3 regions of the Mesorhizobium cantuariense genome follow, and region 2 is predicted to be linked to each of the others. Evidence: predicted binding sites of a transcription regulator. Region 2 holds the regulator's gene; each other region holds the start of a gene.

Region 1 (4,126 bases), 3.4 Mb from region 2:
GCCAGCATGCCCACCAGCCGTTCGATGTCCTCGGTCAGGGTAATGGGTTCGGCGAGGTGGCGTTCGACCGAAAGCGGCGCGACGGGAAGGCGCGGCGAGACGGCCTCGTCGAGGCGGCCAAGCGCCTGGTCGAGGCGCAAAAGCAGCAAGGCGCCGAAGCGGCGGGCGAGCGGCGCGCGCGGTGCCGCCATGACGGCGCCCGCCGTGCGCAGGCCGACGCTTTCCAGGCTGGTGCGGGTCGAAGGCTCGATGCGCAGTGCGGCCAGCGGCAAGGGCGCGAGCAGCGCTTCCTCCTCGCCGCCATCGACAATGCGGTCGCCGCAAAACCGTGCCGCCGCCCAGGCAGCACCCGGTGTCGCGGCAAGCCCGGCGCGGACATCGAACCCCTGGTGGAAGAAGCGCGACAGGATGTCGTCCAGCATGGCGCGTTCGCCGCCGAACAGATGGGTGCAGCCGGTGACGTCGAGAAACAGGCCGTCCGCCCCGTCCAGCGCCGCCAGCGGTGTGTAGCGGTCGCACCAGTCGGCAAGGCCTTCGAGCAGGCGGCGGTCGGCTTCCGGATCGGCCTCGACGACGTCGATCGACGGATGCATGGCGCGCGCATCGGCGATGCCCATGTCGCGCTTCAGGTGCAGCGCCTCAGCCCGCTCGTCGAGGGCTGAGATGCGCTGCGCGTTGCGGTCGCGATGGCTGATCACGAGCGGTGGGTGAGATGGCGGCAGATGATCCGACGGCCGGGAACGCCAGGATCGCCCCAGACGCTGCCGCAGGATCCTTTCCACTGCCAGATAGGGAAACCACAGGGACAGGATTCTTTGCCCGCTCTCTTCCCTCGCCCGTTCTTTCGTCGAATGCGCGTTCATCGGGGTTCCACTCCAGTGTGAATTGTCCAGGCAGGGCCGTGCGGCTCTTGCCGATGGTGATGGTGAAGGCCGGGCGGCCGATCGAGCCGGCGAGTGGCCCGGCGATGGTGTCGCGCGGCGCTGCCGGCGCCGAGGCGACGATGAGGCGGACGGGTGCGGCCGTCGGTTCGGGCCCGGCCGCCTGCCGCAGCAGGAACACCGGCCGGCCGGCACCTTGCGCCCTTGCATGCAGCCGGCGTGTCGCGGTCAGGTCCAGCCGCTGCGGATTGCCGCGAATTTCCAGGATGACCGCGGCGAGCGCCGTCATCCGGGCCGCCTCCTCGGCGACCCACAGCGCATCGACAAGTTTTGGCGCTTCGGAAAACAGCAATTGCTCCGGCTCGATGCCGAAGGAAGCATGAAGCCCCCTGGCATAGGGAAAGCCGGCCTCGCGAAAAATCTCCGTGGTGCCGATCCACAGCACCGGCAGCCCCGGCGTTTGCTTGAGGATCAGGCTTGTGAGCGACAGGGCGAAACCGGCGACGGCCCCGGCATCGCGGGTTTGCGTGCCATGGATTTCGCTCAAGGCGGCCTTCGGCAGGCCACCACTCAGGGCGGCATCGAGGCGCCCGACGCCGATGGGCAGGAACGCATCCGGCAACGCCGCGGCAATGCCGCGCCGGACGATCGTGAGATCGGCGTTGACGTCAGCATCGGAGGTCGCGGCAGCCGGCGCCTGCAGGCGCTCGGGCAGCGTTCCCTCGATTTTCGCGATCTGGCGGCGCAGGGCAAAAACAGTCTCCCGCGCCACGGCGGTCATCGCCATGACGGTCAGCTTCCACTCACAATTGTTCCTGTTATGTTCCTATAGATTCCAGAGGCAGCCGGAAGAGTCAAGGAGACTCATGGGGAATTTATTCCTCTCCGCCCGGATGGTGCAGGCGCATCAGCCCGTTCATTTGCCGATTCCGGTGCGAAAGCCTATATGCCGGGATCAAAGGACAAAGCATGGCCCGCATCTACAAGACCCGCACCTGGCACGACGAACTCTCGCCCTCGATGGACGAAATGGAGTTCCTGGCGCTGGAGGCGTACGCCCATCTGCCGGAAGATTTTCGCAAGCTGACCGGCGAGATCGTCATCCAGATCGCCGAGTTTCCGACCGACGAGATCATGGACGACCTGTCGCTGGAAACGCCCTTCGACCTGCTCGGCCTGTTCGAAGGACGCGGCATCGCCGAGCGCTGGAATCCGCAGACCGGCGAGGGCCCGAACCGCATCACGCTCTACCGCCGCGCTATCCTCGACTACTGGTCCGAGAACGAGGAGACGCTAGGCGACATCGTCACCCACGTGCTGATCCACGAGATCGGCCACCATTTTGGGCTGTCGGACGATGATATGGAGAAGATCGAAGAGGCGGCCGAGTAACTGATTCCTACGCCGCGTGAACTGTCCATTCCTATCAAGTCGGTCCAGAACTCAGCGGCGGCAAGGGCTTCTGAGACTTCGCTTCGGATAGGTTGGTCATCCGGCTGATGAAAAGATGCAGCGCCTTCTGTACGGCGAGCGATGGCGGCTCGGACGGATGCCACTGCGGAAAATGACCATCAACCACCATTCGTGCCAACCCATAGACAAATGCACGAGCGGCAAGAACCAGATGATCGAAATCCGCGTTCGCAGCCAGCCGACCCTGGTGTTGCGCCTGGGTCAGCAGGTCGATCATCTTCCGGCGAATGGCCTCATTCTGACCGCGAAGACTGTCCGACCCGTCGAAATCAATCAGCGTTCGGGAACTGATGATCTGGAAATGCGTGGGATTGGCAATCGCCCATTCCAGATAGCCTTGTCCGATTGCTTCGAAGGCCACGATGGGATCCGCGCTGTCGACTGCTGAAAGTGCATTGGCAACGGCCTCTGTCAGCCGGTTCATGGCCTGTTCGGCGACCGCGGTCAGCAGCGCTGCTTTCGATTGAAAATGCCGGAAGGGGGCGCCGGGGGAAACGCCGGCCCGCTTTGCGGCTTCGCGCACGCTCACATTGTCGGGGCCGCCTTCCTCGACAAGTTGAATTGCAGCATCGATCAACGTGTCCCGCAAATTGCCATGGTGGTAGCCGGTGCGGTGAGGCGTCTTGGCGTTTGCCATCTCTTCTCCTTCGTTCCGTAGAGCTGCTTCACGCGTCTCTAGCACGATCCGCGATTTATGTAATCAGTGTTTACAATGCAGGCAAGAGCATGTAAGCAGTGATTACAGATGGGATCGGAACAGGCCTGCGGTCTTCGCGGCTCCCGTTTTCCCAGATGAGGAGACGAACATGCTCGCCAGAACCGCCGAACCCCGCCGTCCGCAATCGCTCATTTCGCTGAGGAGTTCAGCCGAAGAACTTCAGCACGAGGAGAATTCCACGATTGTCCAATCGAGCGCGGCTGTGCCCAGCGTCACGCTTTATCGGCTTGCCGCCGTCGCCGGGGTGGGAAGCGCGCTTATTCTTCTGGTTAACGCGGCCAAACGCAGCTCGCTCATCGCGACCACCGATCTGACGCAACTTCTCGCGCCAGTCGCCGAGATATTGGCGCTTGGTCTTGTCGTCGGCCTGTTTCTCGCTTTTGGCCGGCGCGCGGGCCTCTTCGGCACGATGGCGTTTGTCATCAACTTCGTTGCACTGGCAAGTTTGGTCGGTGTGGAAGTGGTGATCAATCTCGTATTTTCGAAACTTCCGCTGACAACCATCATTGACCTGCGCGCCGGCCCTCTCGGACTGGCTCTGGTCGTCAGTTCGGTTCTTTTTCTGCTTGGGACGCTGGCGTTTGTAATCTCTCTTGTCGTGGCAAGAGGCGTGCCGCGCATTCCGCTCGCCCTTTATTTCATTGGCGCGGTGCCTATCGCGCTCCGTGCGTTCGTGCCGGAGTGGGCTCTCGACCTGGGCCTGGTGACGCTTGCGGCAGCGATAGCCTGGCTGGCCGGGTGGCTGTGGATGCGAGCGCCGATTACCAGTCGCTGAGCTTGGTGTCGGGCCCGTATTCCTGACCGTCGATATCCTTCACGACGGCCTGGCCGCAGCGCATGGTCTTGGCCTTCTTGTCGTAGGCATAGGTCGGTGAGCCGAACAGGTGCCAGCCATTGTTCAGCGCCGCCGTCACCTTGTGGCAGAAGCTGGCATCGTCCGGAGCGGACAGAAAGCGGTAGAGTTTCATTTTTCAGTCCTGTCGTGAGTAGCCATAGCCCGCGAGCATAGGGTTGATATCATGCGCCGATGGCGGCGGCCTTCGCCAGCAGTTTT
Region 2 (4,126 bases):
GCGCGTCGTCCGGTCAAGAAATATGCCGCCGCAGTGGCATTGTTCTCGATCGCCGCCTATCTCATCATCTCCGGCGTCGTCGTTGCCGCCGAGCGCAGCTTCATCATGCTGGCGGTGATGCTGATTGCCGTGCTGTTCGATCGGGCAGCACTCACCATGCGCAATCTGGCGATTTCGGCGATCGCCGTCATTATGGTGTCGCCGCACGAGGTGGTCGGCCCGAGTTTCCAGATGTCGTTCGCCGCGACCGCAGCACTTGTCGGTGCCTATGCCGGCTGGTCGGATCATCGCGCGGGGAAAACGAGACCGCCGCCGCCAAAGCGATCCTTGCCAAGTTTCCTGACACGAAAGTTCATGCTGGCGGCGGGCGGCCTTGCCGTGACCTCCATCATCGCCGGCAGCGCCACAGCGCTGTTTGCCATCTGGCATTTTCAGCGTGTGTCGCCGCTCAGCCTGTTCGCCAATCTGGCAGTCATGCCGATCGTGACAGTGGTCATGTTTCTAGGCGTTGCCAGCGCGCTGCTGATGCCGTTCGGATTGGACTGGCCAGCCCTCTACCTGATGGGCAAGGGCCTGACGGTGATGATCGCCATATCGGGTTGGATATCCGAGCGTTCGCCTGTCGATGGGGTTGGGCTGATTTCGCAGCAGTCTGTCCTGCTGGTGACCATTGCCCTGGTCATCGCGACGATGGCGACGACATGGCTGCGGCTCGCAGCCCTTCCCTTCGCGCTTGCCGGCCTGCTGACCGTCTCGGATACGCGCGCGCCGGATGTGCTGATCTCGGAGGACGCACGGCTGGTTGCGTTGCCGATTGGTGGCGGCGAACTCGCGGTCAGCCGGGCAAGGCCGAACGAATTCACCGTCGACAACTGGAAACGTGCGCTGACATCCGAAACCGTTGTCGTGCCGGAGGTGTTTGACAAGGGCGACGGACAATTCGAGATCGCGGATGCCACAGAACTGCCGCCGGGATCGCCGTTCTATTGCACTTCAGGCGTTTGTCTGGCCAAGCATCCGTCCGGTGCCATCATTGCTTATGTCGAAGACCGCAAGGACACTTGGAAAGCCTGCGGCTTCGCCGAGTTGATCGTTATCAATGACGCCACCGCCTATGACGCCTGTCACAACCCGCTGGTTCTCGTCATCACCAAGCGGCAACTGGCTCGCAAAGGCAGTGCGGCCGTCTTCTTCGATCGCCAATCGGCAACCACACCGGCGACGGCCAGCTTCGCGGTGGATAGGCCATATCGACCCTGGCACGCGCAGCGCAAATTCTCACGCGAGGCGAGGGGACTGCCGCCCTTCAAGAGGCCCGAGAAGCCAGTGGTCAGCCCGCAACTGCCTCAGTAGCGGCGGATCAGGCCGACGAGCTTGCCCTGCACCTTAACCCTGTCCGGTCCGAAAATACGCGTTTCATAGGCCGGGTTGGCGGCTTCAAGGGCAATCGAGGCACCCTTGCGGCGGAACCGCTTCAGCGTCGCTTCCTCTTCATCCACCAGCGCCACGATGATTTCGCCGGGGCTCGCCGTATCGGCGTTGCGGATGATGACGGTGTCGCCGTCGAAGATGCCGGCGTCGATCATCGAGTCGCCCTTGACCTCCAGGGCATAGTGCTCGCCGCCCATGATCATGTCCGGCGGCACCGAGATCGAATGTGTCTGATGCTGGATGGCATCGATCGGCACACCGGCGGCGATGCGGCCCATCACGGGGATCGACACGGCGGAGACCACGTCGTCGTCATTGCCGGCCGAAGGCATCCGCGAAGACGCCGGCTTGATCTGCCGGCCAAGGCCGCCTTGACCAAGACTGCCCTGGATGACGCTGGGAGAGAACTTTCTTGCCGCGTTGAGGCCGGGCGCAATCGAGTCCGGCAGCCGCAACACTTCCAGCGCGCGTGCCCGATTGGGCAGCCGGCGAATGAAGCCGCGTTCCTCCAGCGCCGTGATCAGCCGATGAATCCCGGATTTGGAGGCAAGGTCGAGCGCCTCCTTCATCTCGTCGAAGGATGGCGGAATGCCGCTTTCCTTCAGGCGTTCATGGATGAACATCAGCAGTTCGTGTTGCTTGCGCGTCAGCATAGCGGCCCCCAGGGTACCTGAAACCAGAATCAGAAAACAAACCCAGAACAAACACTATCTGTTCCAGTTGTGTTCTGCAACTGTTTAAAGTTTAATGAATTTATTAAGGGGGTCGAAATTATTCGGCGGTTGCCAGCGGGCCGCCATCACGATTGCGCGCCGCCATAATGCGCTTGCCGGCATTGAAATTATTATGGTTAATGGGCTGTGGCCCATCCTCGGCCCTAGGGTTGGCATCAGCCGCCGGTGGACCCGCGACCGGGGGCATTTTCAGCTTTCCGGGCGTTCGTTTACCGTGAACGAAACGAAGCCAAAATGCCAACCTTGGTTAGCTATTGCAGCCAGCGCGGCACCCGGCGGGGAACGCATTTGTGAGCTGGAAATTCGTCCCTCGGACATCCGACCAGGAGGTGAGGCCGGCGACAACGGATCGTCGAGACGGCTGCGTCAGGTAACGGCCTCCTTGACGGCGAAACGCTGATCCTGCCATGCACCCGTGCGCAGAATGTCTTCCAGCGCCTCAACCGCCAGCCACACATCCCTGTAGCCGACATAGAGCGGCGTAAAGCCGAAACGGATGGTCGACGGCGCGCGGAAGTCACCGATCACCCCGCGCTCGATCAGCGCCCGCATGATTTGATAGCCATGATCGTGAAGGAACGACACCTGGCTGCCGCGTTTGGTCGCGTCGCGAGTGCTTTCCAGCGTGAGACCATAGGCGCCGCACTTTGCTTCGACGAGTTGGATGAACAGTTCGGTCAGCGCGACGCTCTTTTTTCGCAAGGCCGCCATGTCGACGTCGTTCCAGATGGCAAGCGCACCTTTGAGCGCCCGCATCGACAGGACCGGCTGCGTGCCGCACAGAAAGCGGCGGATGCCGGTGCCGGCCACATACCCCCGTTCGAAGGCAAAGGGCCGCGCATGGCCCCACCAGCCGCTGAGTGGCTGGCTGATCTCGCCGTGGTGACGCTGCGCGGCATAGATGAAGGCAGGCGCACCCGGACCGCCGTTAAGATACTTGTAGGTGCAGCCGATGGCGAAATCGGCATCTGCTTGGTCGAGTTCGACCGGCAGAGCGCCGGCGGTGTGGCAGAGATCCCAGACGATCAGCGCTCCGGCCGCATGAGCCTTGCGCGTCAGCGCCGCCATGTCGCGCAGTTCACCCGATTTGTAGTTGACGTGGTTGACCAGCACCACCGCGACGCTTTCGTCGATCAGCTCTTCGATGGTTGGCGCGTCGACGCCCGCGAGGCGCAGCAGGACGCCGTCTCGGGTCGAGGCCACGCCTTCGGCGATGTACAGGTCAGTGGGAAAACTGTCACCCTCGGCGACGATGGCCAACCGGCCTGGCCGCATCTCCAGCGCAGCATGCAACACCTTGTAGATGTTGGTCGACGTCGTATCGCAGACGACGGTCTGGCCGGCCGCGGCTCCAATCAGGCGTCCGAGTTGATCGCCGAGTTCGATCGGCATCTCGAACCATCCGGCCGTATTCCAGGCCCGGATGAGATCCTGGGCCCATTCCTGGGTCGCCGCCTGCTGCAGCTCGCCGAAAACGGCATGCGACGCTGCCCCAAGTGAATTGCCGTCGAGATAGATCACCCCGTCCGGCAGAATGAAACGATCGCGCATGGCCCGCAGCGGATCCGTCGCATCCATCGCTTCGATTGCAGCGAGATCAGGAATTCCACTCATGGTCAGTCCTCGGTTGTTCGCGAAGGGTTTCCCGCCACAGCGCGTCCCTGTTTTCATTTGACGCTGTCAGAGCCGGGTGCGGACGGTCCACAGCTCCGGGAACAGCACGACCTCGAGCATCTTCTTCAGATACGAAGCACCCGACGTGCCGCCGGTGCCGCGTTTCAGGCCGATGATGCGCTCGACCGTGGTGACGTGGTTGAAGCGCCAGCGGCGGAAATAGTCCTCGAAGTCGACCAGCTTCTCAGCCAGTTCGTAGAACATCCAGTAGCGCTGCGGATCGCGGTAGATGGTCTGCCAGGCGACCAGGACCTCTTCATTCTCGGTTCGCGTCTCCCGCCAGTCCG
Region 3 (4,126 bases), 1.3 Mb from region 2:
AACCGAGCTCGACCCGCCGCAAATCGAAGTTCGCGCATGCCAATGCTCGTTCTGTGTCAGACATGGTTCGCGCGCCGTTGCCGATCCGAATGGCAGACTGATCATCTCGGTCAAGGACGAGACGCAATTGCGGAGATATCAATTCGGGCTGAGGACGGCCGACTATTTGATCTGCCGGGAGTGCGGTGTCTACGCCGCCGCAATCGCCAGAGATGACGATGCAAGGGCGATCGTCATCATCAACGCCCTGGACGACCGGGAGCGGTTCAGTCAGGAGCCGGTCCGTGTCGACTTCGATACGGAAAATAGGGCGCAGCGCCAAGCCAGACGCCGCACACACTGGACGCCTGTCGAGATAAGCTTCGGATAGTTTCCTCTCAGCGGATGACCGGCTCGCCATGAAACCGCCGGCGCGACGGCGGCGATACGCCGAAGCCGACTTCCATCATCAGCCGCGGCGTGCGCGCCGGCACAGTGCCCATGTGGAAGCCAAAGGGGTCCTCGACGAAGCCCATGCCTGCTTCTCCAGTCAGCGTCACCGGGCTCTGTTGGCCATAGACATCCAGAACCTGTTGCGCGGGGTGGCCGACCAGCAAGGTGAGCTGATGCTTGAGGCTGCGGCGCTTGTGGCTGCCCCTGACATAGACATGTGGGCCGGTGTCGGCATCGACAGGCCTGAGATAGAAGAAGAATTTCAGCATGCGCCAGTCGTCGAGGTCGAAATGATATTTGCCGAGCGAGGCGAGGTTCTTGTCGGCGTCCGAAGCCGCACCTGTAGGAAAGCTCCACCAGACCCGCGTCGTGATCAGTTTGGCCTGGCCGCCGAGATAATGCTTGGCAACATCCAGAAGCAGCGGATCGCGCTGGATGGCGAGCGCCGCCTGGCAGTCTAGGGTGCGCTCGAAAAAATGCCCGCTGAGCAGCGAGCGGCCGAAGTGCTTCTCAGCCTCGGCATGTTCACCCGGCATGAATTCGAGGCGGCGGTCGAAATTGCCGAAGCAAGGCGTGCGCTGGGCGAAGTCAGCGATCTCTTCATGGATCGCCGGCGGCAGGACCAGGCCCGAAAACAGCCCGTCGGAGCGCAAAGCTTCGACCACCGCTTCACGCTCGACGCCGGCAAACATCGTATCCCCCGCATTGGCGGCTGGGCGGGCGCGTTTTGCGCCCAGCCAATGCATGCGGCGCCCAGGCATGGTGCGCGCCAGCACGAACATCGGCAGCCAGGCAGGGTTTTCGCGAAGATCCTTGAGATAGGTCGGAATGCGCACGGCGATGCGCCGCAGCAGACTGCCGTTGCGCGCAATGGCCTCGAGACTGGCCGTACCGGGATTGTCGGGGGGTGAAAGGTGCATTGGATCCTCGGCTATGAGAGGGCCACCGATGCCGTATCGGTGCTCACACTCTGCATGACCCAAACCCAAATCACCCACTTGGACGGAAGCTAATCTCACGTCAGGTTTTGTGCAATGCACAATGGAGTGAGCATCTGCAAAAAGATCACGTCGGGGGGCGGTGCTTCTGCTTTGCCGACGCCACCCAAATTTCGGCGTCGAGCCGCTTCGTCGCGAGGCCCCGCGCGATGGCCTCGGCGCTGCCGGCACTCTTCGCCGAGGCCGCGGCCTGACGCTTGCTGATCAGCAATCCGTCGGCCAAGGCGCGGTTTCCGGAAAAGACCCGGGCCAGGAATGGCGTGCGGCTGCCACGCGCCCGCGAAAACCGTGCCGCCATGGTTTGCCTGGCCGTATGGGCAACAACCTCATCGATCCAGCCCTCCATCAGCCGCGCGCCGGGCTCCACCAACAGTAGCCAGTCTCCTTTTGCCTGCCGGATACCGGCAGCGACACCGCCCGTCACATACTGACAGCCGGCGTGCTCGGCCACACGATGCGTCTGGTCGGTGGAGCCCGTGTCGCAGACGATGACTTCGCGCACCACCCCCTCGACCGCGCCGCCAATCAGCGAGGCGAGCGTGCGGGCAAGGCCCTCCTCGTCATTGCGGGTTTCGATGAGAACACTGAGCATCCTTAGCCGAATAGCGGAAAGCGCGGCACAGCGCCAGTTATTGCGGCGCACCATAAAAAGTTCTTGCTTTGTTCTCATCGACAAAATAGGAATAATTTCATGAACAGAGCGATTCGACACAACATGGACAGTCCCTGGGAGCGGGCCAAGATGGAACAGATCGTGCGCGCCGACATTGCAGCTTTCGGAGCAGGAAGGGCCGAGATGGCCAATGCGATGATCGAGCAGAGCGGTGTGCGTGTCCGTCCGGACCGCAACCGCGGCAGGTCGGCGGGCATCAATCCGTCCGGCCGGTTCGAGCCGGTCAGCCGGCATGTGTTCGACGATGGCTGGAATTCGCTGGAGGAACTGCCGCCCTTCAAGACCGAAGTGCAGGTCGAGAAGCCGCGCACCATCATCACCCGCAACGAATCGCCCGACATTTCCTTCGACCGTTCGATCAATCCCTATCGCGGCTGCGAGCACGGCTGCGTCTATTGCTTTGCCCGGCCAACGCACTCGTTCATGGGCCTGTCGCCGGGTCTGGATTTCGAATCGAAGCTGTTCGCCAAGCCGGATGCGGCGCGCTTGCTCGACAAGGAGCTTTCGAAGGACGGCTACCAGCCGCGCACCATCGCCATAGGCACCAACACGGACCCCTACCAGCCGATCGAGAAGCAATACCGGATCATGCGCGAGATCCTCGAAGTGCTGGAGGCGCGCGGCCACCCGGTCGGCATCGTGACAAAATCCGCTTTGGTGACGCGCGACATCGATATCCTGTCGCGCATGGCCGAACGGGGGCTCGCCAAGGTGGCGCTGTCGGTGACGACATTGGACCGGATGCTGGCCAGAACGATGGAGCCGCGCGCGTCGACGCCGACCAAGCGGCTGGAGGCGATCCGGCAGCTTTCGGATGCCGGCATCCCGGCTTCGGTCATGGTCGCGCCGATCATCCCGGGCCTGACCGACCAGGAGATGGAACGTATCCTCGATTCGGCACGCGCGGCTGGTGCCCGCGAGGCGGGTTATGTCGTGCTGCGCCTGCCGCTGGAGGTCAGCCCGATCTTCAAGGACTGGCTGCTGCGCCATTATCCCGACCGCTACCGCCATGTGATGTCGCTGATCCGGTCGATGCGCGACGGCAAGGATTACGATTCGGAGTGGGGCAAGCGCATGAAGGGTGCGGGTCCCTACGCCTGGCAGATCGGCCGGCGATTCGAGATCACCGCCAAGCGGCTCGGCCTCAATGCCGAGCGGCGGACGCTGCGGACGCTGCGGACCGACCAGTTCGTTGCCGCCGGAAAAGACCAGGTGCAGTTGACGCTGCTTTGAAAAGACAATTCGTCGCGGTGGTTTGATCCGTCGCAGTACCAAGAATCCCGTCCGGCCTGCCCCGGCCTGCAGACGGTGCCCTCCCGGTCCGGCGCCCCACCCGACCGGAGGGACTTGCGGAGAATCGGAACCGATGCGAACCTCGCCGCAACATGGCTCGCGCGCGTTCTGATTCTCCGCCTCTCTTTGAAATCATCGAGAAGCCCGACTTCTCCTTCGAGACGAAGGCAATGGCCGAAGGTCTGTGGCCCGTCGCCGGAATGGACGAGGCAGGCCGCGGTCCCTTGGCCGGGCCGGTGATCGCTGCTGCGGTGGTGCTCGATCCCGCCAACATTCCGGACGGGCTCGACGATTCCAAACGTCTCAGCCATTTGCAGCGTGAAGCCCTGTTCCTGCGAATTCTCGGCTCTGCGCAGGCGGTTTCAATGGCCTCCATCAGTGCCGAGGGCATCGACGGCAGTAACATCCTCAAGGCAAGCCTCGAAGCCATGCGCCGCGCGCTGGTCGGCCTGTCGGTTCAACCGAAGCTTGCCCTTGCCGACGGACGCGACGTGCCGCCGGGCCTGCCTTGTGCCGGGCGGGCGCTGATCAAGGGCGACCAGCGTTCGCAATCGATCGCCGCCGCCTCGATCATCGCCAAGGTTATGCGTGACCGCATGATGTGCGGCTGCGGCAACCATCACGACCGCTACGGGTTCGAAGTCCATATGGGCTACGCCACGGTCCGCCATCGCACGGCGATCGAGGCGCACGGCCCGGTCGCGCGGCTGCATCGCGTGTCGTTTGCGCC

Evidence for each region. Region 2 encodes LexA, which represses DNA repair genes until DNA is damaged. Its sites were predicted from a motif close to TGTTCNNNNTGTGTTCNG; they were not measured.
Region 1: ACFOJ9_RS32890 (ImuA family protein) is a predicted target of LexA. The motif match lies at 1,692-1,709, and genes of this name have one in related genera.
Region 3: ACFOJ9_RS09215 (PA0069 family radical SAM protein) is a predicted target of LexA. The motif match lies at 2,081-2,098, and genes of this name have one in related genera.

The regions. Positions count from the first base shown of each region.
Region 1 is NZ_JBHRVD010000001.1:6,700,516-6,704,641, reverse strand. It holds gene ACFOJ9_RS32895 (DUF6504 family protein) at 1-698, opposite strand, end outside; gene ACFOJ9_RS32890 (ImuA family protein) at 640-1,668, opposite strand; gene ACFOJ9_RS32885 (metallopeptidase family protein) at 1,851-2,273, shown strand; gene ACFOJ9_RS32880 (TetR/AcrR family transcriptional regulator) at 2,308-2,991, opposite strand; gene ACFOJ9_RS32875 (hypothetical protein) at 3,161-3,847, shown strand; gene ACFOJ9_RS32870 (DUF1737 domain-containing protein) at 3,834-4,040, opposite strand; gene ACFOJ9_RS32865 (HpcH/HpaI aldolase/citrate lyase family protein) at 4,090-4,126, opposite strand, start outside.
Region 2 is NZ_JBHRVD010000001.1:3,308,678-3,312,803, reverse strand. It holds gene ACFOJ9_RS15915 (ComEC/Rec2 family competence protein) at 1-1,353, shown strand, start outside; gene lexA (transcriptional repressor LexA) at 1,347-2,084, opposite strand; gene kynU (kynureninase) at 2,532-3,779, opposite strand; gene kynA (tryptophan 2,3-dioxygenase) at 3,846-4,126, opposite strand, start outside.
Region 3 is NZ_JBHRVD010000001.1:2,005,180-2,009,305, reverse strand. It holds gene ACFOJ9_RS09230 (GFA family protein) at 1-370, shown strand, start outside; gene ACFOJ9_RS09225 (hypothetical protein) at 378-1,352, opposite strand; gene ACFOJ9_RS09220 (glycosyltransferase) at 1,498-2,022, opposite strand; gene ACFOJ9_RS09215 (PA0069 family radical SAM protein) at 2,173-3,336, shown strand; gene ACFOJ9_RS09210 (ribonuclease HII) at 3,489-4,126, shown strand, end outside.